2 linked regions of the Mangrovibacterium diazotrophicum genome follow. The protein of the gene in region 2 interacts with the protein of the main gene of each other region in a pairwise test. Links are inferred from orthologs where the notes say so. Each region holds a gene or a part of one and is shown on either strand. Other genes may lie near its edges.

Region 1 (15,914 bases), on a different replicon or contig from region 2:
TAAAGATGCTGACCAAAAGAACCTGGTTGGATTGACATCATCAATGAACGACTTGGCTAACCGTGCCCGTATCAACAAACTGACTCCGGACGAAATTTCAGGAGGTACTTTCAGTATCAGTAACTTCGGTACGTTCAAAAACGATATCGGTACACCAATCATCAACCAACCTGAAGTAGCAATTCTGGCTACCGGTAACATCGTTAAAAAGCCGGCTGTTCTCGAAACACCTGCTGGTGACGTGATTGCCATCCGCCACAAAATGTTCTTGTCTGTATCGTACGACCACCGTATTATCGATGGTGCTTTAGGCGGTGCTTTCCTAAGACGAATTGCTGAGCTTCTCGAAGAATTTGACGTAAACAGAAAAATCTAATCCCAATGAGTAGTATTTATCCCAAAATTTATACGATAAAGAGCGTAGAAAAGGACGTGCTTCACCAATGGCTGAAAACCCTAGTGGTTGGCCGTAAACTGGATGAAAGAGCTCCTAACTACCTGAAACAGGCCATTGGCTGGTCGTACCACGCCCCATACGCCGGACACGATGGTATTCAGTTTGCAATCGGTCAGGTTTTTGATCGCCATACCGATCACCTGTTCCCGTATTACCGTGATATGATGACTTGTTTCTCGGCTGGATTGACAGCTGAAGAAATCATCCTGAACGGTATCTCAAAAGGAACAGACGTTGCCGGTGGTGGTCGTCACATGTCGAACCACTTTGCAAAACCGGAATGGAATATCCATAACGTATCAAGCTGTACAGGTAACCACGACTTGCACGCCGTAGGTGTGGCCCGTGCCATGAAATATTACGGACACAAAGGTGTTTCAATTACATCACACGGTGAATCTTCGACTTCAGAAGGTTACGTGTACGAAGCCATCAACGGTGCTTCTCGTGAGAAACTTCCGGTGATCTTCGTGTTGCAGGACAATGGTTACGGTATTTCCGTTCCGAAAAACATGCAAACAGCAAACCGTAAAGCAGCCAACAACTTCTCTGGTTTCAAAAACCTGCGTATTATTCACTGTAACGGTAAAGATATTTTCGACTCGATGAATGCGATGGCAGAGGCGAAAAAACACGTTTTGGAAGTTGGAGAGCCGGTTATCGTGCAGGCGAACTGTGTGCGCATGGAGTCACACTCGAACTCAGACCGTCACGAATTGTACCGCAGCGAAAACGAGCGTAATTACGTTCGTGTTTACGACCCGATGGCGAAATTTGTCCGCATGTTGCTGCGTTACAACCGTTTCACGCAGGAAGAAATTCAGGCGATCGAAGAAGAAGCTAAAGCGATTGTAAAAGATGCGCACAAAAAAGCAATGAAAGCTCCGGATCCGGATCCTTCAACAATCTTCGATTTTGTAATGCCAGAACCTTATCCGGCTGATAAATACCCGGCAGGTACACACAACCACGATGGTGAAAAAATCAAGTTGGTTGATGCAATCAATAAAACGCTGAAAGAAGAATTCCGCGAAAACCCGGATACCTTTATTTGGGGACAGGACGTTGCCAACAAAGAAAAAGGCGGTGCCTTCAACGTAACCAAAGGTATGCAACAGGAATTCGGTGATCAACGTGTATTTAGTGCTCCAATTGCTGAAGATTTCATCGTGGGTACTGCAAACGGTATGAGCCGTTTCAACGATAAAATCCGTCTGGTTATTGAAGGTGCTGAATTTGCTGACTACTTCTGGCCGGCAATGGAACAATACGTTGATTCAAGCCACGACTACTGGCGTTCAAACGGTCAGTTTGTACCGAATATGACCATTCGTTTGGCTTCAGGTGGCTACATTGGTGGTGGTTTGTACCACTCGCAAAACCTGGAAGGTGCTTTGGCAACAATCCCGGGTGTACGTATTGTTTACCCATGTTTTGCTGACGATGCTGCCGGTTTGTTGCGTACTGCAATGCGTTCGAAAGGGATGACCGTATTTATGGAGCCAAAGGCTTTATATAACGCTCCCCAAGCTGCCGCTTCAATTCCTGACGATTTCGAAGTGCCATTCGGAAAAGCCCGCGTTCGTCGCGAAGGAAAAGATGTGACTTTGGTTACTTACGGAAATACGTTGATTCACAGTTTGGATGCTGCTAAGGCCTTGGAAGAAGAAGGAATCGATGTTGAAGTGATTGACCTTCGTTCAATTGTTCCGTTGGATAAAGAAACGATCCTTGAATCGATTAAAAAGACCAGTAAAGTCATGGTCGTACACGAAGACAAGGTATTCGCAGGCTTCGGCTCTGAAGTAACTTCGATGATCATGGAAGAAGCTTTCGAAGACCTGGATGCACCGGTTAAACGTGTTGGTTCTCCGTATACACCGGTTGGTTTCAACCGTATTCTGGAGAAAGCAATCCTACCGAATACTGAACGGATCGTTGCAGCAGCTAAAGAATTAATGGCATATTAAAAGGAAAATCATGAGTAAAACAGCTATATTTTACAGTTTTCACACAAACAAAACTTCTAAAGTAAGCGAGAAAATTATCGAGGTTTTCGGGAAAGACAATCTTGATATTCTCAACGCAGAGGAAGTAAATGAAGAAAGCTTCCTGAAATACGACAACTACGTTATTGGTGTTGCAACCTGGTGGGACGGCGAATTACCAAATTACTGGGACGAGTTTGTTCCGGCAATTGACGACATGGATTTGTCGGGTAAGAAATTCGCAATCTATGGTTTGGGTGACCAAAAAGGGTATCCTGAAAACTTCAACGATGGTGTTGGTATCTTCGCCGATCTGATCGAGTCAAAAGGAGGTAAACTGGTTGGTTTCACTTCGAAAGAAGGTTACGAATACGAAGCAAGCCGTGCCGAACGTGGCGACCAGCTTTGTGGTTTGTGTATTGACCAGGAGAATCAACCTCGACTGACAAAAGGACGGGTTGAAAAATGGGTTGAACAGCTCCAAAAAGAGTTCAAATAGAAAATCCTACAATAATTCTATTTAGCAAGAGTGCGGTAAAAATTACCGCGCTCTTTTTTTTGCTTGATACAATTCGGGGGACAGTGATTTCTTTTTCATTCCTCATGAAGATCCTCCATGGAATAAAGCATCTTTTATTGCTATTTTTCCGTTAACGAACGACACGGTAGAATAACAAACCGGTAAGAATTTGAATATTGAGCTATTTTTGTGGCGAACAAAATCAGAAAAGAGTAATGAAAAAGAAGAAAACAATTGCCCTCGTTGCCCACGATAACCGCAAAAAGGATATGATGGAATGGGTGGCGTACAACTGGAAGGAATTACTTCCTCACAGTTTGGTTTGTACCGGAACAACAGGAAAATTGATCCAGGAAACAATCGAAAAACAGTGCAAAGTCCATGATGCGATCCCTCCGGAAGTCACACGCTTAAAATCAGGCCCTTTGGGGGGCGACCAGCAGTTAGGTGCGCTTATTTGTGAAGGTCAGGTCGATATGATGATTTTCTTTTGGGATCCAATGCAACCGCAACCGCACGATGTTGACGTTAAAGCGCTTCTTCGGATTGCAACACTTTACAATATCCCAACAGCGCCAAACCGGTCTACAGCCGATTTTATCATCTCGTCCAATTTGTTCCACCAGAAATACAGCCCAATATTGAAGGATTATTCAGCGTATATCAAGCGCGAAGTCGATTTGTAATACAAGTCATTTACATTTTCTTAAGAATGACATAATTTAACGGTAAAGGATTGATTCAAGCGAAGGTGGTAAATTTGTGAAAAACCAATTCGCCATGGAACAAGAAAGATTAAGAAAGATGATTAAAGCCATGTACTTATTAAAAGATATCATGGCAAAGAAAAGTGACGATGATCGAGCCTTTAAGCTGAAGCCAAAGTCTAAAGTAATTGGCGACATACAGGCTATAATCAATTTAGGGCTTGAAGAATTCTACACTTTACGGACTAACTGAGAGATCTCTAGTTAGTCATTTTTTACGACACAAATGTAATAACATATGCCTGAGTATTTCGATACTTGGGCTTTTTTGTGCCTTGAGATTACTGGAGATGTCCTAGTAAGTCTCACTAAATAAATGAAATACATAAATGTAAATAATTTACAAAAGTGATTTATTGCGGATTATTAATCAGAAATGATTCAGTCAAGTTACACGAATAGACAATTCAGTTTTGAAGCTTATAGTGTCCGGGCACTTTGATTGGTGTTTCGGGTTATAACAACATAAAGATCCTAACTAATTCCGATTGACTGTATAAATTAAAATTTTCAAGCGATTATCGTGTCCAGTTTCCTCCAAGCTGCCTTTTTCGTCAATTTTCTAATTTTGGCTTTTTGCGGACAACTAATCGGATGCATTTGAATACTGAAAGGAATTTGAGTTAATTATGTTATTATTTTAGATTGAAATTTGAGAAACGTCAATAGCTATGTTGAGAGTTCCCTAGATGCTTAAAGAATTGAATAAGGGATTTGTGAAGTGATCTTGTAGTTTCTTAGATAGATTTTTCTGTAGGAAGCCTTATGCATTTGAGTTAATAGAAATAGGTGGAGTTTAAAACAGGATCTAATAATAGTTAAATCTTCCTCTGTAGAATCCTTTGATTTGATACCAGAGTGATGGTATGATTTGACAAGTCTAAAGCTGAATCCAGGACGAAAACAATATTTACTGTTTGTCTTATAGTTGATATTATGTTATTTTTATAGATGCAAAAAAAGGAGAGAAAATTCCCTCCTTTCAATATTACTTAAGATCTTCCAGTTTCTTATTTACTTCATCAAACTTGTCCATCATTTTCAAACGATAGTACAATTGTTTCAATGATTCCAACGAATAAGTATCTTCCGGATTTACTTCTGAAGCTTTTTCCATATAAGGAATTGCTTTCTCGAATTCTTTATCCGCTTTTGTTTTTTCTTCTTCGTATTTGTCTGGTTGGTTTGTAGGAACAGCATTCGCTACATCCAATTGTTTTACACCTTTGTTGTAGTAAATAGCACCCAGGTTGTAGTAAGCATCAAAGTAGTCATCTTTCAACTCCAGAGCTTTTTCGTATGAAGTAACTGCGTCGTCTGTGTTACCCAACTTATCATTCAACGCACCTTTAGCAAAGTAGAATGAAGCGTTTTCAGGATCTTGCTCGATAGCCAGTTCCAGGTATTTCATCGCATCATCAGTTTTGTTTGCGTTCATATAGATGTTGATCATTTGCACCAGCAAAGAACTACTTTCAGGATATTTCTCAAAACCTTCCTGCAACGCAGCCAATGCATTTACTGTGTCTTGTTGGTTTGTGTAACTGGCAGCGATCAACTCATAAGTACGTGCTTCGTTGTAGTTGTATTTAGCAGCTTCTTTGTAATATTTAATCGCTTTATCGTAGTTTTCAGCATTGTAAGCAGCCAAACCTGCGTTGAAAATGATCACAGTGTCAACTGTCGGAGGATCTTCTTGCATCAAAGGCATGCTTTGAATATCCAAAATCTGTTCAAAAGATTTCAGTGCTAATTCGTAGTCATTTTCGTTGAAACCTTTAACTGCTTGATCGGTAAAATCGTTGATCAAAAGTGTCAGGTTGATTTTAACACCGTTGCTTCCTGTTCCTTTTGTATCTAACTCAATCGCTTTTTTGAAAGATTCCAGAGAAGTAGCCAACGGATCAGTCGCTAACTTCTTGTAGTTTTCATCTTTCGATTTGTAAATGTCGTGATAGATTTCACCACGAACTTCCCAAGTTCTTGGCCAAGGAATTGATTTTTCAGCTTTTTCGTTATTTGGATCAATAGCCTCATTGATCGCTTCCAACGCCTTATCCAGCTTACCACTGTCTTTCAATGTTTGAGCGCTGGAAACTTTGCCCTTTTGTGCATAAGAGCCAGCCACAGCGGTAACAAGTATGGCCAACAATAGAATTGTTTTCTTCATCATCATAGTTAATTTAAGATACTTTTTTTGCTACAAATTTAATCTTTAATGTCATGCACGCAAATGCATTGTTATTCTTTAATCTTCATTTTCAGAAGCTTCTGAATTCTCCTGGTTCTCGATTTCCTCACCATTGTCTTCGAATTCAACACGTGCTACCGATGCAATGGCATCTTCGCCGCGCAGGTTAATTAATCGAACCCCCTGCGTTGCACGGCCCATTACCCGAACTTCGGAAATCGGCAGACGAATGGTGATTCCATTCTGAGTAATAATCATCAGGTCGTTGTTATCAGAAACGCTCTTCAGTGCTATCAATTCGCCCGTTTTTTCGGTCACATTGATTGTTTTAACACCTTTACCACCGCGGTTCGTTACGCGATAATCTTCAATGGTCGAGCGCTTTCCGTAACCTTTTTCTGAAACAACCAATACATCTTCCGACTGGTTTTCAACAGATATCATGCCAATGACCTGATCGCTCTCGCTGCCCAGTGTGATACCACGTACTCCGGAAGCTGTCCGGCCGATAGCGCGAACAATGCTTTCGTGGAAACGAATAGCCTTACCAGACTTCACTGCAATCATGATCTCGTGATTACCGTTGGTCAGGCGCGCTTCCAGCAAATGGTCTTCTTCGCGAACGGTAATCGCGTTGATACCATTCTGACGAGGACGTGAATAAGCTTCGAGCGACGTCTTCTTAATAATACCTTTCTGAGTACATAGAATAATGAAGTTATTGTTGATGTATTCTTCGTCGCTCAGTGTTTTTACATTGATGTATGCCAGTACTTTATCGTCCTGTTCAATATTCAGAAGGTTCTGAATAGCGCGGCCTTTGCTCGTTTTTGTTCCTTCTGGTATTTCATAAACTTTCAACCAGAAACACTTACCTTTTTCGGTGAACAGTAACAAGGTGTTGTGCATGGTGGCAACAAACAGGTGCTCCAGGAAGTCTTCATCACGAGTGTTGCTTCCTTTGGAACCAACTCCACCCCTTCCCTGTGTTTTGAATTCAGTCAGCGGTGTACGCTTGATATAACCCAAGTGTGAAATGGTGATTACCATCTCTTCATCTGCATAAAAATCTTCCGGGTTGAATTCTTCCGCATTCGGAACAATCTCGGTTTTGCGCTCGTCACCATACTGTTCTTTAATGGCGATCAGCTCATCCTTGATGATTTGCATCCGCAAATCCTCGTTTGCGAGTATCTCGCGGCAACGTTCAATAAACTTAACAATATCTTCATATTCTTGGTGAAGCTTATCTTGCTCCAGACCAGTCAACTGACGAAGACGCATTTCAACAATTGCACGAGCCTGAATTTCAGACAGGTTGAAACGAGCAATCAAACTTTCACGAGCTTCATCCGGCGTTTTCGAGCCGCGGATGATCGCGATTACTTCATCGATATTATCTGATGCAATAATCAGACCTTCCAGGATGTGTGCTCTTTTTTCAGCTTGTTCCAATTCATACTGTGTACGGCGAACCACAACATCGTGGCGATGCTCTACAAAATAGTGAATCAGATCCTTCAGGTTAAGCAGACGAGGACGTCCCTTCACCAAGGCAATGTTGTTTACGCTGAACGATGTCTGTAACTGCGTGTATTTGTACAATTTATTAAGAACGACATTCGAAATTTCGTCTTTCTTAACGTCGATAACGATACGCATACCTTCGCGGTCTGACTCATCGTTAACGTTTGAAATACCTTCAATTTTTTTCTCGTTAACCAACTCCGCAATTTTCATGATCAACTCTGCTTTGTTGACCATGTAAGGAATTTCAGTTACCACAATGCGCTCGCGTCCGGCACCATGTGTTTCGATATGCGCTTTACCGCGAATAACGATACGGCCACGGCCTGTTTCAAAGGCCTCTTCCACTCCTTTATAACCGTAGATGATACCACCGGTCGGGAAATCGGGTGCTTTAATGATCGGTATAAGCTCGGTAATCTCAATCTCCTTATTGTCAATGTATGCCGTAATGGCATCAATTGTATCGGACAAGTTATGAGGCGGCATGTTTGTCGCCATACCTACCGCAATACCTGATGCTCCGTTCACCAACAAGTTTGGAATACGAGTTGGTAAAACTGTTGGCTCACTTAACGATTCGTCGAAGTTCGGCTGAAAATCAACGGTATTCTTTTCAATATCACTTAATGTTTCTTCTGCGATTTTTGCCATCCGGGCCTCGGTGTAACGCATCGCTGCAGGACTGTCACCGTCGATCGACCCGTAGTTTCCTTGCCCGTCTACCAGGGGGTAGCGCAGCGACCATTCCTGCGCCATACGCACCATGGTCATGTATACTGAAGAATCGCCATGCGGGTGATACTTACCTAAAACCTCACCAACAATCCTGGCTGATTTTTTATACGGTCTATTGGATAGAATGCCTAACTCACTCATTCCGAATAAAACACGGCGGTGGACAGGTTTTAATCCATCGCGTACATCAGGCAGAGCTCTGGAAACAATTACCGACATCGAATAATCGATGTAGGCAGTTTTCATCTGCTCTTCGATATTAATCTTAATAATTCTTTCGCCTTCAGTCATTTAATGCTCCTTTCAAAGATTTTTACTTGTAAAAAAAACGACTTACAAAAATAAAAAAATACTGTTAATACTGCCGGCATTCACCGCTTTTTAATAGCTTAATGCGAATTAAATTTCAACAACACGATGTTTAAAAAATCAATAAGTCCGAAAGCCGCGTGTCATGCCTTTTGTGTAAATTTAAAGCTATAAATGCTATTTTTACAGAAAGATTCGAAACAACCTTTTCGGATTGATTTTTGTTACAGAAAAACCATAACAAGATAACTTTAATGCATATGGATTCTCAATTCTCTCCAAGAATAAAAGATGTACTTTCCTACAGTCGCGAAGAGGCGATTCGTTTGGGAAATGAGCAAATTGGATTGGAGCATATATTTCTGGGAATTTTGAGAGATGGTGAAGGAATTGCGATTGACATTTTGACTGGTTTAGGAATTAATTTGTCTGAAATTAAAATTGCAGTTGAAAACGAACTTCGGACCGATAAAGAAATCGATCCGCAAGCTTCGGTACAACTCTTAAAGTCGGCAGAGAAAGCTCTGAAACTGGTTTATTTGGAAGCTCGTGCGCTTAACAGCCAAACCATCAGCACAGGACATCTGTTACTGGCGATCCTTAAGGATAAGGATAGTCAGATTTCAACGATCTTAAACGAGTACCACATCAATTACTATATTTTAAAGTCCCGGTTGGAAGACTATAAACAACCGGAGGCGAAATCGGAATATGGTGGTGAGGAAGACGAAGAAGCTGATGATCCGTTCTCAAAATCTCCGACTTCCGGTTCTCAAAAGAAACCGGGCTCCACAAAGTCTGAAACTCCCGTGCTGGATAATTTTGGTGTTGACATCACAAAGGCAGCCGAAGAAAACAGTTTAGATCCGATTGTTGGACGCGAAAAAGAAATTGAACGTTTAGCTCAGATTCTGTCGCGACGTAAAAAGAACAACCCGATCCTGATCGGTGAACCAGGTGTTGGTAAGTCTGCAATTGCCGAAGGGCTTGCTCTTCGCATCATCCAGAAAAAAGTTTCTCGCGTGCTTTTTGATAAGCGCGTGGTGAGCCTGGATATTGCTTCGATTGTAGCCGGAACAAAATACCGCGGTCAGTTTGAAGAAAGAATGAAAGCTATTTTGAATGAGCTTTCAAAAGTAAATAACGTGATCTTGTTTATCGACGAGATTCACACCATTGTAGGTGCCGGTGGTGCTACTGGTTCGCTGGATGCGGCCAACATGCTAAAACCTGCCCTCGCCCGTGGCGAAATTCAATGTATTGGTGCAACTACCCTGGACGAATACCGCCAACAAATCGAGAAAGATGGTGCGTTGGAAAGACGTTTCCAGAAAGTGATGGTTGAGCCGACTTCGGACGACGAAACTGTTCAGATTCTGAATAACATCAAAGAACGTTACGAAGATCACCACAACGTAATTTATACGCCTGAAGCAATTGAAGCGTGTGTGAAGTTGACGACTCGTTACATCACCGATCGTTTCTTGCCGGATAAAGCGATTGACGCGTTGGATGAAGCAGGCTCCCGCGTTCATATCTCGAATATTAATGTTCCGGATCGCATTGTGAAACTGGAACAAAAAATTGAGACAACCCGCGAAGAAAAAATCAAAGCTGTAAAAAGCCAGAATTTCGAACTTGCTGCTGGTTTCCGGGATAAGGAAAAGAACTTGTTGCAATTGCTTGACCAGGAAAAAGAAGCTTGGGAAAAAGAGTTGCTGAGCCACCGCGAAGTGGTAACCGAAGACAAAGTGGCCGAAGTTGTTGCCATGATGTCAGGTGTACCGGTTCAACGGATTGCTCAAGCTGAAGGCAAGCGCCTGATGAACATGGGCGAAAAACTAAAAGGTTCTGTTGTTGGTCAGGATGACGCAATTCAGAAAATTGTGAAAGCCATCCAACGTAACCGAGCCGGCTTAAAAGATCCGAACAAACCAATTGGTACGTTCATCTTCCTTGGACCAACCGGTGTTGGTAAAACGCAGTTAGCGAAAGTAATCGCGAAATATTTGTTCGACAGTGTTGATTCGTTGATCCGGATTGACATGAGCGAATACATGGAGAAATTCTCCGTTTCGAGATTGGTTGGAGCGCCTCCGGGATACATTGGTTACGAAGAAGGTGGCCAGTTGACTGAAAAAGTTCGTCGTAAACCTTACTCAGTGGTTCTGTTGGATGAAATTGAAAAAGCACACCCTGATGTGTTCCACCTGATGTTGCAGGTGTTGGACGAAGGTCGTTTGACCGACAGCTTGGGACGTAATATCGATTTTAAAAACACGATCATCATCATGACTTCGAATATTGGCTCACGCCAATTGAAGGAGTTCGGTAGTGGTATTGGTTTCACAGCTCCAAAAACAGCAGCGGAAGAAACTGACCATGCGAAATACGTGATTGAAAAAGCGTTAAAGCGTGCGTTTGCTCCTGAGTTCCTGAACCGGATCGATGATGTGATCATGTTCAACACACTTTCGAAAGAAGATATCTTCAAAATTATCGATATCGAATTGCGTGGATTGTACGACCGTGTTGCTTCTTTGAATTACAAGTTGAAAATTTCGAGAGCAGCCAAAGAGTTTATCGCCGAAAAAGGATACGACTCTCAGTACGGTGCACGTCCGTTGAAACGCGCTATTCAGAAATACCTGGAAGACGAGATGGCGGAAGTCATCATCCGGGCTTCATTAACTGAAGGCGACACCGTTTCGATCGGATTCGATAAGAAAAACGAAAAGATAAAAGTCAAGATCTTAGGTACTGCCGAAAAGGCATAACAGAATAAGAAAAGCCGGTTTTTAAACTGGCTTTTTATTTTTTGCATCTATTGGGTCGGGTAACACAACTCGGGTTCGTGGCAAATGCTGTGGGTATTTCTCCTGAACAAATTTGATTAATTCTTCCCGCACTTTTACGCGAAGATCCCACGATGCCGGAGAATTTGCGGCACTCACCAATGCGCGAATTTCCATGGTCAGTTCCTTGGCGTCGGTTACCTGCAACACATTCACCTGTCCATCCCATTCTTTTGCATTCTCCAGGATTCGGGTGAGTTCTTCACGCATCGCATCAACCGGGAACCCATAATCAACATAAATGAAAACCGTTCCCAAAATTTCAGAGGTTGTTCGGGTCCAGTTTTGAAACGGGCGGTCGATGAAATAAGTGATTGGAACGATTAGTCTTCTCTTGTCCCAAATTCTAACCACAACATAGGTTAGTGTAATTTCTTCAATCCACCCCCACTCACCTTCAACAATCACCACATCATCCAAACGAATTGGTTGGGTAAATGCAATTTGAAAACCGGCAAGGAACAGGGCAATACTTCGTTGCGCTGCAAAACCGATGATTATACCGGCAATACCCGCACTGGCTAATAAACTCATCCCCACCTGCCTGATTTTCGGAAAACTTAGCAGCGAGACCGCAAAAGCGAACAGCAACACCATGACAATTAAAATCCTTTCAATTACAACCATTTGTGTTTGAATTTTCCGAGCTTTCAGGTTGTTTTCGGATTTGATATCGTATTTGGCCAAAACAATCAGGCGCATACTTTTAATTGCGGCAATCAAAAGCCAGCAAATAAGGATGTTGAAAATGATGGACTGAATAATATGGGCGTTGATGGGCAGATCGTCAAAAAAGCCGGAAGGAATTGCGACCGAAACCACACTTAGAATGATGATGAAACTCATTGGTAGACTCAACCTTCGCAGAATTTTCTTCCAAATAACTTCCTGAGTTTCGTTTCTGATCATCTTCAATAACTGTCGAATTACCAAGCTCGCTAAAATGATTCCGATAAGAATACTGGCTAGGCCTATTAATACACTTTGATATTCATCCATGTTTTACTCTTCCTTTCTTTAATGAGTTAATACACAAAAGTCGGGTATAGATTTAGTAAGCTTGCGAGAAATCAGTTTTTGGCCATCGAACATCTATCCTTTGTAGCGGATAACCATCAAACTAATGTCGTCTGATTGGTCAGCTTCTCCCCTGAATTCTTTTAAACGATCGAAAATGTAAAGTGTTGATTCCTTCGCCGAGAAATCAGGTATTGTCTTGATCGTTTGGGCTAAATTGCTGTTTCCAAAGAACTCGCCACTTTCGTCACGGCAGTCAGTCACTCCATCGGTATACAGAACGATACGATCGCCAGCCTTCAGATAGCCGGTATCCCCGGCGTATGCTTTCGATGAATAAACCCCAACCGGAAGGCCGTGAGTTTTATCCAATGTGCGCACTTCGCCCGAAGCTGTTAAAATGTATGGGTAATTATGAGCAGCATTGCAGTAACTAAACTCGCCGGTCTCTATATCCAGGATTCCGAGGAAAAGAGTTAAAAAGTTCTGATTCGCATTCTGTAAGCTAAGTTCGTTGTTCACATGCTCCACAATTTCGTGTGCTGACAAACTGGTCGATTTACCCTTGATAAGGGTGCTGGCAACGGCCATAAACAGGGCAGCGGGAATTCCTTTACCTGATACGTCTCCCATGGTAAACAGCAGGTGGGTTGAGTCGACAAAGAAATAGTCATAAAGGTCGCCTCCAATGGTTTCCGCTGGATCCAGCAGGGCATACAAGTCTATCACAGCCATCTTTCGGCCCGGATTAAATTCAGCAGGGATGATCGCCGTTTGAATTTCTTTAGCTGATTTCAGATCTTTCTCAATCTTCCGGCGGTCTTTTTTACTTTGATTTTGTTCGTTTACATATTTCGTGTATCGGGCCTGCAATTCGTTTAAGCTCGACGAAAGCATTTGTATTTCGTTCCTCTGGTCGCCGACGCGAATATCGCCAGTACTTAAACGTTTGATTGACTTCGCAATTGTTGACAAGGGAGAAAGCATCTTCCGCATAATGTAAACAATGATTAGAAGTACAGCGATTAAACCCAAGGTAGACAGCAGTATGACATTTCGAAGTAAACTATCCAACTCCAGGAAGAGTTTGTTTGCCGGAACAATAATAACAACGGTCCAATAAGTGTAAGGAACAGGTGAAAAATGAAACCAGGCTTTTTCGTACCCGAAGAATTCAGGGAACGCGAAACCAGACCCTTCCTGGTGCGATCGCATCATGCCTTCATATTCTGCTCGTTTTTTTGGGAAGATTTTTTCAGGAATATCATAGATATTTTTTTTCATCACCCATGTTGGATTCGGGTGTGTCAGGAATGTTCCGTCTTTACTTAAAATGAAGGAAAGCCCACCTTTTTCGATATCGATACCGGCAACGAGTTTGGCGAGGAAGTTCAGGTTGATTTGTCCCGATAAATATCCGACCACAGTTCCGTCGGAATTCCGAACAGCTTCAGTGAAACTCGTGACAAGAAGGCTGGTATCCAGCGGACAATAAAAAGGATCGGACCAAAGTCCTTCGGTCTGCTTGGCTACAATGCTTTTGATTTCGACGAAATTTGGAAATTGACAGTACTTTTCATCATGCAAAACCAAAAACTCCTTCTCACTTTTGGCAAAAATAGCAATGTACCGTTTTCCGTCATCTCCTTTCAATTCCAGCCGAAATCCGGAAAGTATCCGGTTCATTTTGAGAACATTGGTCAAAAACTCTTCCAGTTTCCCATTCTCGTCATAATAAGGAAGCTGAGCGCTGACATTCCGGGTCACTTCTTGTGCCGTAACAACGTAGTGCGCTATCTTATTGGTGACTTTATCGGACTGATAAATCGCATTCTCTTCAATTTTCTGCATCAGAATTCGCCTGCTGAAATTATAGTTCAGGTAAACCCCAATAGCAACTGTAACAGTTACAGTAACCAAAATGTAGAAACTCAATTGGAAGATGATACTTCTGTTATTCATTTCACAAGGTTAAGTCAACACAAATTATGAAAAAATATTTAAACGAACTCACTTTGAATGAGTTCACTAAAACATGTCCTGGTGCCTTTATAGCTGCAGGTTGCCGATGCAAATTCACTTGAAGCCCGCAAGCTTGCTTCAAAATCAAGTCCTTTGTGCCAGTAGTAGCAAAAGGCTCCGTGCAGGAAATCTCCAGCTCCGAGAGAATCTATAACCAATCGTTTACCGACGGGAATCTCTTTGATATCGCCCTCTTCGCTAAATAAAATCGAATGTTCACCTCTGCTGATGGCTATTCGTTTTATACCATGAGCTTGGAAAAAATCAATTACTTCGGAATGAGTAGAGCATCCCGGGGGCATAAAATCAGCCGAACAAATTACGATATCCAGCAATGGAATCAGCTCATCCAGATGCGTTTTCCAACTCCCTCCGTCAAAAACAACGGTCACCTCTCGCCTTTTGGCTTCCTGGCAAAGCTCCAGCGTCATCGTAGGATAAAATCCATCAATCATTATAATTGAGGGATTAAGTTGCTCCAGAAAGTTTCCGAAGTCGATCGACCGAGCCGAATGATCGTCCGGATGATGAGATACAATAGCTCTGTCTCCGTTCGAACTGGTGATAACAGTTGCCAAAACAGCTTCTTGTTCCTCATCTTCAATGAAATCGATTGCACCAATGTTCAAAGATCCGAAGTCCTTCAGAATTGTTTTTCGAAAGGGATTTCTTCCAATTGCTGTAAGAATAGTAGCGTTGCCCTTTAAGAAAGCATAAGCTGCAGCTGCATTTGCAGCAGGGCCTCCAACTAAGATTGCCGGAGATGCAGATTTTATTTTCTGATTTGATCCCGGAAATTGATCGACAAAATATTGAATATCGATTGTCGTCAAACCGGCAAAAAGAACGTCGGGCATGGTTCTTTGCTTTGTTTGTTTGGTTTAACGTTAAATATAAAAGAAAAAGCCGGGATGAAATTCATCCCGGCTTTTTTTATGCTGTATGCTAACAATTCATTAAGTATTCATTGCGCCGCAAACGTTGATCGTTTGTCCGCTTACATACGATGAAAGATCAGATGCAAGGAACAAAGCAACTTTAGCAACTTCTTCCGGCGTGCCACCGCGTTTCATCGGGATGTTTGCTTCCCATGCTTTACGAGCGTCTTCCGGAATAGCACCTGTCATTTCGGTGATGATGAAACCAGGAGCGATCGCGTTACTGCGAATGCCGCGAGAACCAAGCTCTTTAGCGATTGATTTGGTGAAACCAAGGATACCCGCTTTTGAAGCTGAGTAGTTTGATTGGCCGGCATTACCGCTAACACCAACAACAGAACTCAGGTTGATGATTGAACCACTGCGTTGTTTCAACATCACTTTTTGAGCTGCTTTTGTAAAGTTGAAAACTGATTTCAGGTTCACGTTGATAACAGCGTCCCATTGGTCTTCTGTCATACGCATCAACAGCGTATCTTTTGTGATACCGGCGTTGTTCACCAATGCATCGATACGACCGAAATCTTCTACGATTTTATTAACTACTTCGTCCGTTTCAGCAAAATTTGCAGCGTTTGAAGCATA
Region 2 (15,823 bases):
TCAAATACCGATTTTGGGCAAGATTCAATCGTTAAACGTATCAGTGGCTGCCGGACTACTGGTTTATGAAGTTGTCCGGCAGCGAGCCGAGGCTAGTAGCTAATCGGCACCTGACGTTTGAACGTTTCTTCGAGCGAGATAAAGGTTTCGGTACTTGAAACGCCCGAAATCTTTTGAACTTTGTCGCTCAATATTTCTTTAAGGTGCTCGTTATCGCGAGCATACACTTTCACAAAAATGGCGTATGCACCAGTGGTGTAGTGGCATTCCACGATTTCGGGAATCGACTGCAGCATGGATGCTACGTCTTCGTAAAAGCCACCTTTTTCAAGGAATACACCCACGTAGGTACATGTTTTATAATCCACCTTTTTAGGATCGATTTGATAGCCAGAGCCTGTAATTACGCTCATTTCGATCATGCGATTAACGCGTTGGTGAACAGCTGCGCGTGATACGCCAACTTCAGCCGCTACATCTTTAAACGGAATACGGGCATTCTTGGTAATAATGTCAAGAATGTGTAAGTCTATCTGATCCAGATTGTTTCGTAATGTCATAATGTCGAAAAATCAAGTTTGATTTAATGGGGTAAAAATAAGCAATATTTAGCAAATAGAAATTATTTATACATATATTCTTTCATTTTGATTGGAGTTAACACAGCGATAATCTTGATGTAAGCATTTTGTTATTAGTATGTTGCGAGAGTGAGTTGTACCCGTATCATGAAAGAATATGACAAAAATCAGAATTTATTCTTTCAATTAGTAGTTTAAATTTTGAGGTTAGTTTTAAATTGCTATTTTTGCAATCGTAAATGTGTCAAATTGATATAGGCTGAAGATATTGAATTTGACTTCTCGCTAAAATTGTAGGATTCTTAACTAATTGACATTATGATGAAAAATGGTAAGCTGAGTTGGCTTCTCATTCTATTGGTATTGATTGTTGTCAGTATTGCAGGCGTATTTGTGCCCAGCGGCTTCGGTGGGCTTGATGATCCAAACATTGTAACCGGAGATGTAGCCTGGATGTTGACTGCTACTGCTTTGGTACTATTAATGACTCCCGGTTTGGCCTTCTTCTACGGAGGTATGGTAAATCCCAAAAATATTTTATCAACCATGCTGCAAAGCTTCATCGCCATGGGCGTTGTTAGTGTTGTGTGGGTTTTGGTTGGTTTCAGTCTGGCGTTCGGCGACAGCATCGGACCCGAAGGATATGGCCTTTTCGGTAATCCCGGAACCTTTTTCCTTTTCCGAAATGTGTGCGGCGCAACTGATCCGAATTTAAGCCCGACCATTCCGTTGGCTTTGTTCGCGATGTTTCAGTTGAAATTTGCCATCATCACACCTGCCTTGATTACCGGATCTTTCGCCGGACGGGTACGCTTCCGTGCGTACATGTTATTCATGGTTTTATTCACTTTATTTATATATGCACCTTTGTGTCACTGGACCTGGCATCCGAATGGATTCCTTCGTAACTGGGGAGTTCTCGATTTTGCAGGGGGTACCGTTGTACACATGTCTGCTGGTTTTGCGGCGCTTGCCGGAGCTATTTTTCTTGGTAAACGCAAGGATTTTGGCAAAGAGATGAAACCAGCCAACATTCCTTTTGTTCTACTTGGAGCAGGTATGCTTTGGTTCGGGTGGTTTGGCTTCAACGCCGGATCGGCTTTAGGAGCCAACTCAACAGCAGCTTTAGCGCTGATGAACACGAACACGGCTTCTGCTGCAGCTATGCTGGCTTATTTGTTCTACGACATGGCAAAAGGTAAAAAACCTTCGGGTATGGGTGCTGCCATTGGTTTGGTTGTAGGTTTGGTTGCCATTACGCCTGCCGCCGGTTTCGTGAATGTTGGTTCGAGCTTGTTTATCGGGGTTGCTGCTGCAATCGTGAGTAACATCGCTATCGAGCTGCGTTCGAAAACCCGCCTGGACGATACGCTGGATGTTTTCCCGGCACACGGTATGGGCGGTATTGTTGGTATGTTGCTGACTGCCGTGTTTGCACAGGAAGTCGGTTTGATCCATGGTGATCCTACAACATTCCTTTTCCACTTGGCGGCTTTGGTAATTGTTGGTATATTCACCTTCGGTGGATCGATGCTGATGTACAAGATTACCGACATGATTGTTTCGTTGCGCGTTTCTGCTCAGTCAGAGAAGATTGGTTTGGATATCAGCCAGCACAACGAATCGTACGATTTTGAATATAAAAGCGATAGTAAGCTTTAACGAGTCGCTCTTTTATATGCTCGAAACTCCCCTTGTCTCCGGGGAGTTTTTTTATGCCCTGAATTTCGGGCAACAAAAAAACCGTTCAGGAAATTGAACGGTTTTTTTAATATTCTTTGGATTCGTTACTTGATCGCAACTTGCCGCTTGAAATCCATTTCCAACGAAATGAATGTTTCTGTACGGGCAATTCCTTCAATTTCCTGGAATGCTTCGTCGATAAGCTTCTTTAAGTGCTTGTTGGTTTTGGTTTGAATCTTCACAAAAATGGCATACTGCCCAGTTGTGTAATGACATTCAACAACCTCCGGGATCTCGCGCAAAGCTTTGGCCACTTGTGAGTGGTATTTGGCTTTTTCAAGATAAACTCCCATATAAGCACAAGTGTTGTAACCCAACTTAGCCGGGTTAACGATGAACTCACTTCCCGAAACAACACCCAAATTTAAAAGACGCTGCACGCGCTGATGAATGGCTGCACCTGATACGCCGCATTCCCGAGCTACTTCAAGGAATGGAATACGGGCGTTCTTTGTTATAAGTTTGAGGATTTTCTCGTCCAGCTCATCAATCTGTGGTAGCGGTTCAATATGATCTTGGTTCATTGTGTAATTTTAATGTGAGATTGAAATTTGGAAGTATAAAAATACGATAAATGCTAAATATTCGATTCAAATTTTTCAATAATTGTAACCTATTGTGTTTAATAAATGAAAAAATGAAAACTCGCTTTCATTTTTTGCGGCTGCAAATGTATGATATTTTTATCAAATTCCGAATGACAATAACCGCGCCAAATAAATTTAATTATTGACAACTGTTCTCTTCTGCAGGTTCGCCAAATTTCGGCCCAATTCGTTGACATCATGGCCACTTGGGTTTTGGTAAACACGAAGGTCAAACTCGGGCAAAATAGCCAGAACATGATCGAAAATATCGGCTTGGATGCCCTCGTAATTTGCCCAGCGCTGGTCCTTGCTGAACACGTAAATTTCGATGGGAAGCCCTAATTCCGTGGGTTGCAGATGGCGCACCAGGAAAGTCATTTCTTCGTGAATATTCGGATTTTGACGTAGGTAGGCTTCCAGGTAGTGTCTGAAAATCCCGAGGTTGGTTTGGCGCCGACCATTATAAACATCTCCGTCCTGCACGTTCAGTTTTTCGTTGAATGACTTTATTTCTTGCTGTTTGTTGGTGATATAGTCTTTCAGAAGGTAAAAGTGACTCAGCTTCTCCAAAAGTTTTGGATCTGCAAAACGCACACTTTTCATGTCGATATTGATGGAACGTTTGATCCGGCGGCCACCGGATTCTTCCATTCCTGCCCAGTTGTTGAATGACTCAGATACCAATGCGTACGTTGGAATGGTGGTGATCGTTTTATCCCAGTTTTGGACTTTTACGGTGGTCAGTGAGATGTCGATTACGGTACCATCAGCTTTGTGGCTGGGCATTTCAATCCAGTCACCTGGTTTCAGCATTTTATTGGCCGACAGCTGGATACTGGCAACGAACCCGAGAATTGAATCTTTGAAGATCAACAACAAAACGGCAGCCATGGCACCCAGTCCTGCGAAAATACCCAAAGGTGATTTGCCAATCAGGATGGCGATCGCAAAAATCAGCGAAACAAAAATGATCAGGATTTGGACGAGCTGAATGTATCCTTTTATCGGCCGGGTTGCGGCGTAAGGCGTTGTTTGGTACATGTCGTTGACCGCGTTTGCAGTGCGCACAGCAGTCATCGCAAAGATGAACACGAAGTATACCCGCGCAATAACCGAGAGGATCGTTGAGACGATTTCGACACCCGAGAAGCTGTAAACGGCGTAAATAATAAATGCAGACGGAATGTGAGCGAGCGCGCTGAATACTTTTCGATCAATCAGGAAGTCGTCCCAGTCAGTTTTGGTTTTTTGAAACAGTTTGTGGATCAGCGAAACCAGGATCAGGCGGGTGAGCAGTTGCGCGGCAACCGCTGCTAGAATTAGCACAATGACACTGATGGTGATTGAAAAGGTCATTGCCCAGTGGTCGAGGATATTCAGTTCTTTAAAAAAGTCAAAAAGCCAAATGTTAAACTGTTTCATGATTTATGTTTTTTCTGAAGTCGGATTTTTATCTGTAATTTGAGGGTCTAAAAATAGCAATTTGCCCAAATTATGAAGCGGTCTCTTTTTATATTCATCATTCTTTTACTGTCGGTTAGTGGTTACACGCAGAAAACCTTTGAAAAATATTTCGAACCCAAAACCTTGCGGGTTGATTTTACCCTTGCGGGAGATAGTAAAAGCACCGAGCTTTTTCTGGAACAATTGAAGAAACAAGGATCTTGGGCCGGAAGTCGCACGCATTTGGTTGATGAGCGCAATTATGGCAATTTCCGTTGCAGTTTAACTGATGCCGAATCCCGAGAGGTGATTTATTCCAATGGCTTCGGTTCTCTTTTCCAGGAATGGCAAACAACAGCGGAAGCGGAGGAAATCAGCCGAAGCTATTACCATGTGCTATTGCTGCCTTTTCCGAAGCGGGATGTGAATTTCAAAATAGAAATGCGGAACTGGGATGGCGGTTACGAGGAGCTCATCAACCTACCGATTGATCCCCGGGATTATTTTATCGTGGACGAAGCGAAGCCGGATTACCCGGTGAAAACCATCATGGAAAACGGCAAGCACCAAAATAAAGTTGACCTGGTTTTTCTGCCAGAAGGATATACGGCTGATGAAATGGGCAAGTTTGAAGCCGACATCAAACGACTGATAGATTACATGTTTGCGATGTCGCCCTATGATAAGCACAAAACGGATTTCAATTTATATGCGGTGATGGTGCCGTCGGCAGAGTCAGGGACTGATATTCCTGGCGACAAAGTCTACAAGAATACCGCTTTCAATTCCACTTTTTACACTTTCGATTCTCCCCGGTATTTGACTACCCGTGACTTGAAGTCGGTGCATGATGCTGCTGCAGCAGCTGTTTACGACCAGGTTTATGTGCTGGTGAACTCGGCTACATACGGTGGAGGAGGCTTCTACAATTACCTGAACCTGACAAGTGTCGACAATGAGCGTTCCCCGCAGGTATTTGTGCATGAGTTTGGACACGGTTTCGCCGGTCTGGCCGACGAGTATTATTCGTCGGATGTATCTTATGAGGAATTTTACAATTTGAAGGTTGAACCTTGGGAGCCGAACATTACAACCTTGGTCGATTTCGATCGAAAATGGAAATCGATGATTGAGCCGGGAACTCCTCAGCCTACGCCAAGAACAGCAAAGTATAGCAAAGTGATTGGTGTATTTGAAGGTGGCGGTTACACGGCCAAAGGAATTTACAGTCCGATGATCGATTGCCGCATGAAGACCAACGAGGCTGCCGGATTTTGCCCGGTATGCTCCAAAGCCATTGAAGAAGCGATCCGCTTAAATTGCGAATAAGTCAACAGAGGTCATTTGCAGGCAGCACCGAAATCCCGGAGTAGTTGCGGGCAGTTTATTTTTGTCCGTTAGTGGGCACTTTGTACCATTTATTTACCGGAGTAGGGGGCGTATAATTTTTCAGGTACTCAATTGCCTCCGAGCTGTTGTTGGCATTATAGTAGAGGTCGCGGTAGGCAGGTTTGGCAAAGTTCTCGTCGAATGAGCGTTCGAACTGGCGGAACAGGTCGTCATAAAAACCATTTGTATTCATAAAAACGATTGCCTTATCGTGGTAGTCCAGCTGTTTCAGTGTGATCACCTCCAGAATTTCTTCCAATGTTCCAAATCCTCCGGGAAGCGCCACGAAAGCGTCAGAAAGATCCCGCATCAGTGCTTTGCGTTCCATCATGTCTTTGGTGACGTACAACTCGCGGGCATGCTCCGAAACCAGGTTGTGACCCTTCAGTTTTTCGGGAATGATGCCGATGGTATGCGCGCCGTGCTCCTGCGCTTTTTCGAGCATGCTGTGCATTAACCCAACATTGGCCCCGCCGTTGACGAGCGTCTGGTTGGTATCTCCGATCAGGCGGGCCAGCTCAATGGCTTCGTCCACGTAGATTTTTTCCAGCGCGTTACTGGAGGATGCAAAAACACAAATTTTCATCTTTTTAAAGTCTTGAGTAATGAGACATGATTCCTGAGAAAAAAAAAGAGTCATGAGCCTGGAGATTTTAGTCTCGTTACTCATGACTCTCAGCTTATGACTTTTTATTAAGCATCGATGTTTGCGTACACCGCATGATCTTCGATAAACTGGCGGCGTGGCGGAACTTCGTCGCCCATCAGCATGCTGAAGACATGGTCGGCTTCAGCCGCATTTTCGATGGTTACCTGGCGCAATGTGCGGCGCTCGGGGTCCATTGTCGTTTCCCAAAGCTGCTCGGCGTTCATCTCACCAAGACCTTTGTAACGTTGGGTGTGTACCGACGATTCTTTACCGTCTGCCCATTCGTCGATCAGGCGCTGACGCTGCTGTTCGTTCCAGGCGTACTCTTCTTTTTTACCTTTTTTCAATAAGTAAAGCGGAGGAGTGGCAATATACAGGTAGCCGCTTTTGATCAGTTCTTTCATGTAGCGGAAGAAGAAGGTCATGATCAGTGTGGCAATGTGGCTTCCGTCCACGTCGGCATCGGTCATGATCACAATCTTGTGATAGCGCAATTTTTCGAGGTTGACCGCTTTCGAGTCTTCTTCAGTTCCGATTGAGACACCCAATGCAGTGAAGATATTGCGGATTTCTTCGCTTTCGAATACTTTGTGCTGCATGGCTTTCTCCACGTTCAGGATTTTACCGCGCAACGGCAAAATTGCCTGGAACCGACGGTTACGGCCTTGTTTGGCGGTACCACCTGCCGAGTCCCCTTCGACCAGGAATACCTCGCAGGATGCCGGGTCACGGTCGGAGCAGTCGGCCAGTTTACCGGGCAAACCACCACCGGTCATCACGTTCTTACGTTGAACCAGCTCGCGGGCCTTGCGGGCAGCATGACGGGCTGTTGCAGCCAAAATTACTTTGTTAACGATCGCTTTGGCCGACTTCGGATTTTCTTCCAGGTAGTTGGCCAGCATTTCGCTCACAGCCTGGTCAACCGGCAAACTAATTTCCGAGTTACCCAGTTTGGTTTTTGTCTGTCCTTCAAACTGAGGTTCCTGAACTTTCACCGAAACAACAGCTGTCAATCCTTCGCGGAAGTCGTCACCGTTGATGTCGAATTTCAGTTTCGTCAACATGCCGGTTGTTTCAGCGTAGTTTTTCAAAGTTCTTGTCAAACCACGACGGAAACCTGTCAGGTGTGTTCCACCTTCAATGGTGTTGATGTTGTTGACATATGAGTGAATATTTTCGGTAAACGAGGTGTTGTAGTGCAGGGCAATTTCCACCGGCACATCACCTTTTTCCGAAGAAATATGGATTGTTTCGTCGATCAGCTTCTCGCGGTTAGCATCCAAATACTCCACAAATTCTTTCAGACCGGCTTCAGAGAAGAATGTTTCCGCTTTGTATTCGCCGTTTTCATCCTGTTCGCGAAGGTCAGTCAGGCTCAGACGCACACCGGCATTCAGGAACGCCAACTCGCGCAAACGTGCCGAGAGGATTTCGTATTTGTAGGTTGTTGTCAGGAAGATGCTCGCATCAGGTTTGAAAGTCACGAATGTTCCTGTGCGATCAGTTTCGCCAACAATCTTAGCAGAGTAAAGTGGCTTACCAATACTGAATTCCTGCACCCAGACTTGTCCGTTACGGTGAACTTCAGCTTTCAAGTGAGTTGATAGCGCGTTCACACACGAAACACCCACCCCGTGCAAACCACCGGATACTTTGTAGCTGTCCTTGTCGAATTTACCACCGGCGTGCAATACGGTCATTACAACCTCAAGCGCCGATTTATTTTCTTTTGAGTGAGTTTCTGTTGGGATACCACGGCCGTCGTCTTTTACCGTGATTGAATTATCTTCATTAATAAAAACTTCAATGTTCTTACAGTAACCCGCCAGTGCTTCGTCAATCGAGTTGTCCACAACCTCGTAAACCAAGTGGTGCAGACCTTTTTCGTTCACATCCCCAATGTACATGGCAGGGCGTTTGCGCACTGCTTCCAAACCTTCCAGTACCTGAATACTGTCAGCTGAATAATTGCCATTCCCGTTTCCGTTTGTTGGCTTATTTTCTAATTCGCTCATCTATAAAATGTTTGGTATTATCAAAACGTTTTAATCATCCTCTTCGAGTAAAGTCGTAAAGGATTGTTATTTCAACTTTTCGTGAAAAGCTGTTTGCTTGTTTATAACCGGGGAAATTCCTGATTTTTGGTGATTTATTGCTGTAATTTTTAATCGTTTGTTTTTCTCCCGCATTAACACGCAAATATAGCAAAAATACGGCTTAAAATGTCCGTTTTTGGAGACGAAAGACTGAAAGTTTTCAACAAGAAATTAAAAATTAAATCACAGTATTTCAGTGTTTTATATTTTCGATTTATGTCGCTGCCAATTCGGGGTTTTGTATAACATCAAATTTTGTCAAATCAGAAGGCTAAACTGGCTCCAACGAGCACATTCAGGCCTTGACTTCTGTAACCGGGGAACAATTCATATCGCTGAGATGTGATGTTGTTGGCACGTCCCCAAAGGCTGATATTTCCGGTTAGTTGGTATTCAACACCCATGTTCAGTTCGATGATTGATTTCAGGCTCGTGATCTCCGAAGTGGTGTTCAATACGGTTGTGTTGTCGGTATCGTATTCGACTGTTTGCGTCAGCGCTTTTCGCGAGCCAATAAAGTTGATGTCGGCCGTAAAGCGAAGCGGTCCTTCCGGATCGAAGTAAAGTGACGCTGAAGATTCAAATGAGGGCTGCAAAAAGGCTTCAGCCAGCGAGTCGAGGCTGTACGAATGGTATTTCGCATTCAGGCGCACGTCGATTTCCTGATTCAAGGCGTACTGCAATTCTCCACCCAAGGTGAACTGCTTCACTTTGTCGTACATTACTTGGAAGGTATTGTTGCGGTAAAGCGTTGCCGTCGGTTCGTTCAGGATGCTGTTTTCCAGATAATAGAAGTGCTGGTTTTTGATGCTCGCATAGTCCGCCTGCAGTTCGTAGCTGAAATTTGGTGTAAACTTGCCCTTGATACCTCCTGTCAGGATATAACTGTACTTCGTGTTTTTCACATTTTGGTCGGGGCGAACGTAAGGATTCTCTTTGGCGATAACCGAGTAGTTGTTTTCTTTCAAATAGCCATCGGTACCGGCGTAAAGAGTGATGACATTTTTCACCGGCATAAATTCGATCCGCGTATTTGGAGCCAGCATGTAGTCGTTGTCTTCATCTTTTTCGAACACGGTGTAGCTGTTGATCCCAATTTTGAATTTCAGCATCTCCGTATCGAAAACGGCCGCCGGATTCACTTTCAATACCAGCTGATTTCTTTTGTCGATCGTTTGCGTGTAGGGCATGTAAACGCTGTCGGTTGTGCTGTATGTGACGCCGGCGTCCAGCACGCCTTCCATCAAATCAATCGGGGCAGAGAAGAGGCCGTTCCATTTTACCAGGTGTTCTTTTTGCCCGGTTTGCGTGCCAAAGTATTGGTATTTTATTCCGGTCTGCAAATTCATCGCTGCACGCGGGTCTTCTTTTTTCGCGTAGTTCAACGAGAAACCGGCAGAGGGGAAAGCTTGTTTTTCATCCCACATTGGCATGTAAAGTTGTTTGTCTTCGTCCGAAAGACTCTCGCCGGTATAACCATAATAACGGAAAGATTCACGCTCATAGAAAATTTTTGATGACAGCAGGCCCGATTTCAGATGGTTGTTCATGAAAAACTCAGCCAGGTTTTCATTGTCGGGTGCTTTTACCTTGTCGTCATTCTCGAGTTTGATTTTACCATTCGAGAGGTGGCTTTTCAGGTGCACGCCCAAGTCGGTTGTTCGGCTGGCTTTTGCATTGTAAAAGAATTCGCCGTATTGCGAAAGGTAATTTCCAACGCCCAGTTTCAGCAAACCACTGTTCAATCTGTCGCCGCGTTCGGGAACCATGCGTGCAGCTTCCACCGGTTCAACACTGAAATTGGTGATCATCGGCTGCGTTTTAATCTGGTACTCGAAAGTTGGTTTTTCATTCGACGGTGCAGCGATCTGCGGCATATCGTTGATTTTGTAGGCGTCGGAAATGGTTGGTTTGTACGCTTTGACAACCTCCACTTCTTTACGCAATTCGGTACTGTCCTTTTGGGCCGAAGCAATTACGACGCTCAGGCCAAGAAGGATTGTCAGTGCGGTATGTTTGATGTATGTTGTGTTCATTTGTCTGCTAAATTGTTTCTTTTTCAAAACTCGTTTTCTCTAATTCTGATTGGGGTCAATCTGCATTGGCTCCGGTTTTTGCTCCTGTTGCTGTTGCTCCAGTTCTTCCAGGTGCTGCAATTTGGATTTAGCCAGCTCAATAATACCATCGTTTTCTTCCGGGTAATTTTCGATCATACTCATCAGCGTATGTTTGGCCTGGAATTGATCACCGTTAGCCAGGTAGATGTCTGCCAGCAAGATGAAGCCTTTGGCCAGCCAGTATTGGTGCGGTGTGTTTTTCGAAATGAAGTCCATGATTTCATTTTCTGACCTCTTGGTTTTGCCTTGGTTGAAAAGTATTTCAGCCTTCAGGTATTTGGCTTCTGCACCTTCCGGCGACTGCGTGTCTTCAGCTAAACTTTCCAGCAGCGGGAACGCTTCTTTTTCCTGTTTGGTTTGAAGGTACGACTTGGCCAGTTTGTAGTCGGCTTCGCGCTTCTGCACTTCCGAAAGGTTTTCCGATGCCAAAACTTTCTGAGCGGCATCCACACTGGCTTTGAAGTTGCCCAGCTCGTATTGGCAGCGCATGATTCCTGTTCTTGCTTTCAGCAGGTTCCATTTGTTGCCCGAACTAACTTCGAGTCGTTGGTAATGAATCAGAGCCTGGTCGTAGTTCGCAGCATTGAACTGCAGTTCGGCAGCCCGGCCCAGCGCGGCTTCTGTGAAAATATTGTCGGTGCGGTCCAGTACCAATTCGTAGTCTTTTAGTGCAGCCGAGTATTCAGCGTCGGCATATTTAGCTTCGGCCAGGTAAAAACGGGCGTTCAGGCTGAAACTGCCCTGTGGATAATTTTGCAGGTAAAGTTCCAGTTGCTGACGGGCTTTTGGATCCTTGCTCATCACCAGTCGTTCGGCCGCCAGGTAGGTTAACGAATCCTGTTCGCTTGCTGTTACTTGCACGTTGGAACCTTGGCGTTTGGCGTAAGCAAAGTAGGCGTCCACATTATTCTGCTCGATGTAATTGTTTTTGATACCGAGCATGGCAGCTTGTGATTCCTCGCTGTCCGGATATTTTTCAGTGATTTGCTTGTAGTAGCTCATCGACTGGTTGTAGTCCGATTGGTTGTAGCTGATCAACCCAAGTTGCAGTAACGCTTTCGGGCGATAGCTGCTCTGCGGATACTCATCCAGTAGGTTTTTATAGTATGAAACAGCCGTCGGGAGTTGGTTCTCGCGTTCGTAGGTGCGTCCCAATTCATACAAGGCATCGTCAACATAAGCTGACGTCGGGTAGGTTTGAACCAGGTTTTTCAGACTCGCGATTTTTTGTTCCGGGTGGCGTTGAACGCCTTCGCTCATTGCTTTTTGGAACAGGGCGTAATCGGCGTCGTACTTATTCAGCGTTAACGCGTTGGCGTAAGCATTTTGCGAACTGTTGAAGTCGCGGTTGATGTAACTGCAGTCGCCCAAACGGTTGTAGGCATCGGCCAGTTTTTCGTCTTGTTCCGGTGCAGATTGAACGAATTTATTGAATGCTGCAGATGCTGCAGCGTAATCTTTCAATTTGAAATAGGCATATCCAAGGTTGTAATTGTAGCTCTTGTATTCGTCGGTTGTGCGGGCTGCCGGCATTTGTCCGAAACGCTCGAAACCGTTGATCGCCGCTTCGTAGTTGCCCAGGCGGTAGTTTGCTTCAGCTTTCCAGAAAGTGGCTGTGGCGCGCAACGTCGGGTTGAACTCGCCGTTCTCAAGCGATTTGTCGAAACAAGCAATGGCTTCGGAATAGGAAAGGCCCTTGAAAAGTTCCAAACCACGGTAGTAGGTCACGCGTTGGTAAGCTTTTCGGATGGCTTGGTTTTTTACCTGAATTTTTTCAATTGAAGCGATGGCATCCTTGAAATTATTGGTGCTCATATAAACCTGCACCAGGTAATTGTAAGCTGCATCATTTCGTTCCGAGCTCGGATAGAGCGCGATGTATTTATCGAACGCGTTGATGGTTTCGTTGAAAGGAGAATAAGAAAGTTCGTAGGTGATTTTCGCATAGTTGAACAAGGCGTCTTCCTGAATTGCCCGGTCGAAACTCATGTCTGATGCTGCTTCGAAGGCAATCCGCGCTTTGTTTTTATCGCCAGTATGAACGTAGCAATCTGCTAAGTGATAATAGGCATTTTGAGCCATTTCATCTTTCCCCGCAGTAGCATATTCAAACGGAGTGATTGCTTTCTCGTAATTCCCGGTCCGGTAATAGCAGTAAGCAAACAGGTAGTTTTCGTCGCGCTGGCGGCTTTTCGATGTTTCGAAATAGCGCTCCAAATATGGAATGGCCTTGTCGAACTGTTGCAGGTGGAAATAAGAGCTTCCTAAAATTTTCGAGAGCTCCGGCACTTGTTGCTTGTCGGCCTTGACTATTAACGGTTCGGTAAATTCAATTACTTTTTCGTATTCGCCACGTTTATAGTAAATCTGGCTCATGTAGAACGGAATGACAGGCGAAAAAGCAGGATTGTCCTTCAGTTGGTTGAAGGCTGTGAGCGCACTGTCAAAATCGTTGTTCATGTATTTAATGTGGCCCCAATAGTAGGTTGCCTGGGGTGCGTAGGTTGATTTTCCGTTTCGGACTTTATTGAATTCTTTTTCAGCTTCAGCGTAACGCTTAATTTGAAAAAGTGAGTATCCATTTTGATAATTCATCCGATCCTGATCCTGCTTGGAAAAGCCGTTGCGCGGTAATTCTTTATAGATGGCTACCACTTTGGGATAGCGTCCGTCTTTAAACCAGGCATTTGCCAATTCAAAGTTTGCCGCATTTGTATAGGGGCTTTGCGGATGATCGCGCAGGAATTTCTCCATGCGTATTTCGCCGTTCTTTGCGTCGGTCTTTAAAGCACAAAGTGCTTGGTAGTATACTGCTTCAGCGTAAACGTCTGATTCGGGATCTGACTCCTTTTCAACCTGTTCGAAAATTGCCCCGGCCGAGATGAACTGGTTCTTGGAGAACAAATCCCGGGCCGTGTGAATGTCGGCAGAAACAGATTGATTATGGATGGTTTTTTGAGCAAAAGTGACAGAGGTGAAGAGGCATATTGTAAGCGCTAACAATACTTGTCTTGTTTTCATTGGCATTAATTTAATAGACTGTAAAAATAGCATTTAAGTGAAGCGTTCTACAAAATCCTTGCCTTAGTTCTCAACAAATGGCTGTTTATTTTGAAGCTTTCATAGGCGGTTAATCAAAAAAACTTAGTTTTGTGGGAAGCAGCATTAAAACACCGAAATGCAGAATAATCCGATCATTCGTTTACAGGGAGTTGATGTTTACCAGCAGGAAAATTTGGTTTTGGCCGATGTGCACCTGGAGGTGCGGTCGGGCGAGTGGGTTTACCTGATTGGGAAAGTTGGTAGCGGGAAGTCGAGCCTGATAAAATTGATTAACGCGGAGTTGGAAATTTTTAATGGAGAAGCCTATGTGGCCGGTTACAACCTTCGGCGAATCAAGAACCGCGAGATCCCGCTTTTGAGACGGAAGATCGGAGTTGTTTTTCAGGATTTTCGTTTGCTGACCGATCGTACCGTTCGTAACAATTTAACTTTTGTGTTGAAAGCGACCGGCTGGAAAAATGACAAAGCGATCAAAGATCGAATTCACGAAGTGATGGAGCGAGTAGGGATGTTGCATAGCCTGGACCGGATGCCGCACGAACTTTCGGGAGGGGAGCAACAACGTGTTGTTATTGCCCGCGCTATTTTGAATGATCCGGATCTTATTTTGGCCGACGAGCCTTCCGGAAATTTGGACCCGGAGACTTCTGCCGAGCTGATGAAAATCTTCAGGGATCTGAACCGGAGGGGCAAAACCATTGTGATGGCCACGCACGATTACCAGCTGATTGAGAACTTCAAAGCGAAAACCCTGCTTTGTGCCGACCTTCGACTTTCGAACCCTGATAAAGAACAGCTGGAAATCGATTTTTCACAACTTTTAGAGCAAAAAAAATGATGTTTCGAAGAAACACCGGTTTCTTCAAAACATCATCATTGGATTCTGGAAGCAAAAATTACTCTGCCACTACTGTGTCAGGCATTGCTACTTCAACTGAATCAGGCATTGCCACTTCAACTGAGTCAACTACTGTTTCTTCAACTGCAGGTGCTACTTCTTCTTCAACTGGTTTTGTTGCTTTTGAACCACAAGAAGCCATGATAGCCATAATACCTAACAAAAAGATAATCTTTTTCATAACAAATAAGGGTTTAACTTGTAAATAATTCAGGGTAAAAAACACTCTTAACGGTGGGACCAAGATAGCCAAAAGAATTTATCTCCAAACAAAAGGGTCTGGAAAATTAAAAAATATCAATAAAATGTTTGATTTTTTTAAGAATATGTTACCGCAGGTTATTGAAAATGCTTTTCAGCACCGGTTGCTCATTCTCCCAGCAAAGATCCTTGGATGCGATCAAAAGTTTATTTAGATATTCCTTTCTAAGATCCTCATTATGTAAAAGTTCCTCGATTTGCTTGGCCATTCCCTCGGGTTGATGAGTCTGTAATATTTGTCCGATGCCATATTTTTCGACAATTCGGGTCATTTCGGGCAAGGAGCTGACCAGTACCGGGATGCGGTGCTGGATGTAATCGAAGAGTTTATTGGGCAATGCATAGCGATAGTTTAGTCCGAGGTCTTCTTCAATTGAGAGCCCCAAGTCGGCCTGGGCTGTGAGTTGCGATAGTTCCTGAAATGGGATCTGTCCAAAAAATTTGACTTTGAACTGCAAATTTAATTGGCGGGCGAGGATTTTTAAGTATTCTTCCAGGTCTCCTGAACCAACCAACCATAGTTGTACGCCCTGCAAAAAGCGCATGGATTGAATGGCAAACTCAAGACCACGTCCCAAATTGAGCGCCCCCTGATAAATGACAATCTTTTCTTCGTGGGGCACAACGGTCAGGTCTTGTTGGTACTCCAGTGATTGGTTCCGGACAGGTAAATTCCGAATGACTTTGAAAGGGGTACCGTATAATTTTTGGTATTCGTCGGCAATTGATTGCGAAACGGTGAAAGCATTTTTTAAACGCGGCAGAATGAGTTTCTCCAGTCGTCGCCACATTCTCTGTTTAAATGGCCGGTCAATCAATTCGGGAACTTCGGTGAAATATTCGTGGCTGTCGTAAACCAGTTTCTTCCGACTTAGTTTGGCCGCAAAATAGCTTGCTGCAAGCGTGTCCAAATCGTTGGATAATATGATTTTCGAACGCGAAAAAAGAAGACGGAAAAACAGGCGAAAGTTAAATTCAACGTAAAACAGCGGTCCC

What was found.
Region 1: the proteins of gyrB (region 2) and gyrA interact in binary tests that used the Escherichia coli proteins (3 or more experiments, as listed by UniProt). The link is inferred for Mangrovibacterium diazotrophicum from one-to-one orthologs.

What each region holds. Positions count from the first base shown.
Region 1 is NZ_RAPN01000001.1:458,745-474,658, reverse strand. What follows is about bases 5,731-8,792. They hold gyrA (DNA gyrase subunit A), read right to left. Parts: upstream 8,480-8,792; coding sequence 5,981-8,479; downstream 5,731-5,980. Other genes in these bases: BC643_RS01985 (ATP-dependent Clp protease ATP-binding subunit), read left to right, coding at 8,758-8,792; BC643_RS01995 (tetratricopeptide repeat protein), read right to left, coding at 5,731-5,905. Also shown: BC643_RS02020 (dihydrolipoamide acetyltransferase family protein), read left to right, coding at 1-376; BC643_RS02015 (alpha-ketoacid dehydrogenase subunit alpha/beta), read left to right, coding at 382-2,427; BC643_RS02010 (flavodoxin), read left to right, coding at 2,438-2,944; BC643_RS02005 (methylglyoxal synthase), read left to right, coding at 3,181-3,651; BC643_RS02000 (hypothetical protein), read left to right, coding at 3,746-3,925; more of BC643_RS01995, read right to left, coding at 4,721-5,730; more of BC643_RS01985, read left to right, coding at 8,793-11,274; BC643_RS01980 (mechanosensitive ion channel family protein), read right to left, coding at 11,296-12,261; BC643_RS01975 (SpoIIE family protein phosphatase), read right to left, coding at 12,445-14,331; BC643_RS01970 (PfkB family carbohydrate kinase), read right to left, coding at 14,370-15,248; fabG (3-oxoacyl-[acyl-carrier-protein] reductase), read right to left, coding at 15,348-15,914. UniProt on the Escherichia coli protein: A type II topoisomerase that negatively supercoils closed circular double-stranded (ds) DNA in an ATP-dependent manner to maintain chromosomes in an underwound state.
Region 2 is NZ_RAPN01000006.1:210,258-226,080, reverse strand. Bases 5,923-8,893 are described here. They hold gyrB (DNA topoisomerase (ATP-hydrolyzing) subunit B), read right to left. Parts: upstream 8,408-8,893; coding sequence 6,437-8,407; downstream 5,923-6,436. Other genes in these bases: BC643_RS23170 (TonB-dependent receptor), read right to left, coding at 8,752-8,893; BC643_RS23180 (LOG family protein), read right to left, coding at 5,923-6,329. Also shown: 23S rRNA (guanosine(2251)-2'-O)-methyltransferase RlmB, read left to right, coding at 1-103; BC643_RS23205 (Lrp/AsnC family transcriptional regulator), read right to left, coding at 93-560; BC643_RS23200 (ammonium transporter), read left to right, coding at 900-2,243; BC643_RS23195 (Lrp/AsnC family transcriptional regulator), read right to left, coding at 2,369-2,848; BC643_RS23190 (mechanosensitive ion channel family protein), read right to left, coding at 3,047-4,333; BC643_RS23185 (M64 family metallopeptidase), read left to right, coding at 4,406-5,683; more of BC643_RS23180, read right to left, coding at 5,739-5,922; more of BC643_RS23170, read right to left, coding at 8,894-10,524; BC643_RS23165 (tetratricopeptide repeat protein), read right to left, coding at 10,564-13,626; BC643_RS23160 (cell division ATP-binding protein FtsE), read left to right, coding at 13,784-14,506; BC643_RS23155 (hypothetical protein), read right to left, coding at 14,565-14,747; BC643_RS23150 (glycosyltransferase), read right to left, coding at 14,896-15,823. UniProt on the Escherichia coli protein: DNA gyrase negatively supercoils closed circular double-stranded DNA in an ATP-dependent manner to maintain chromosomes in an underwound state.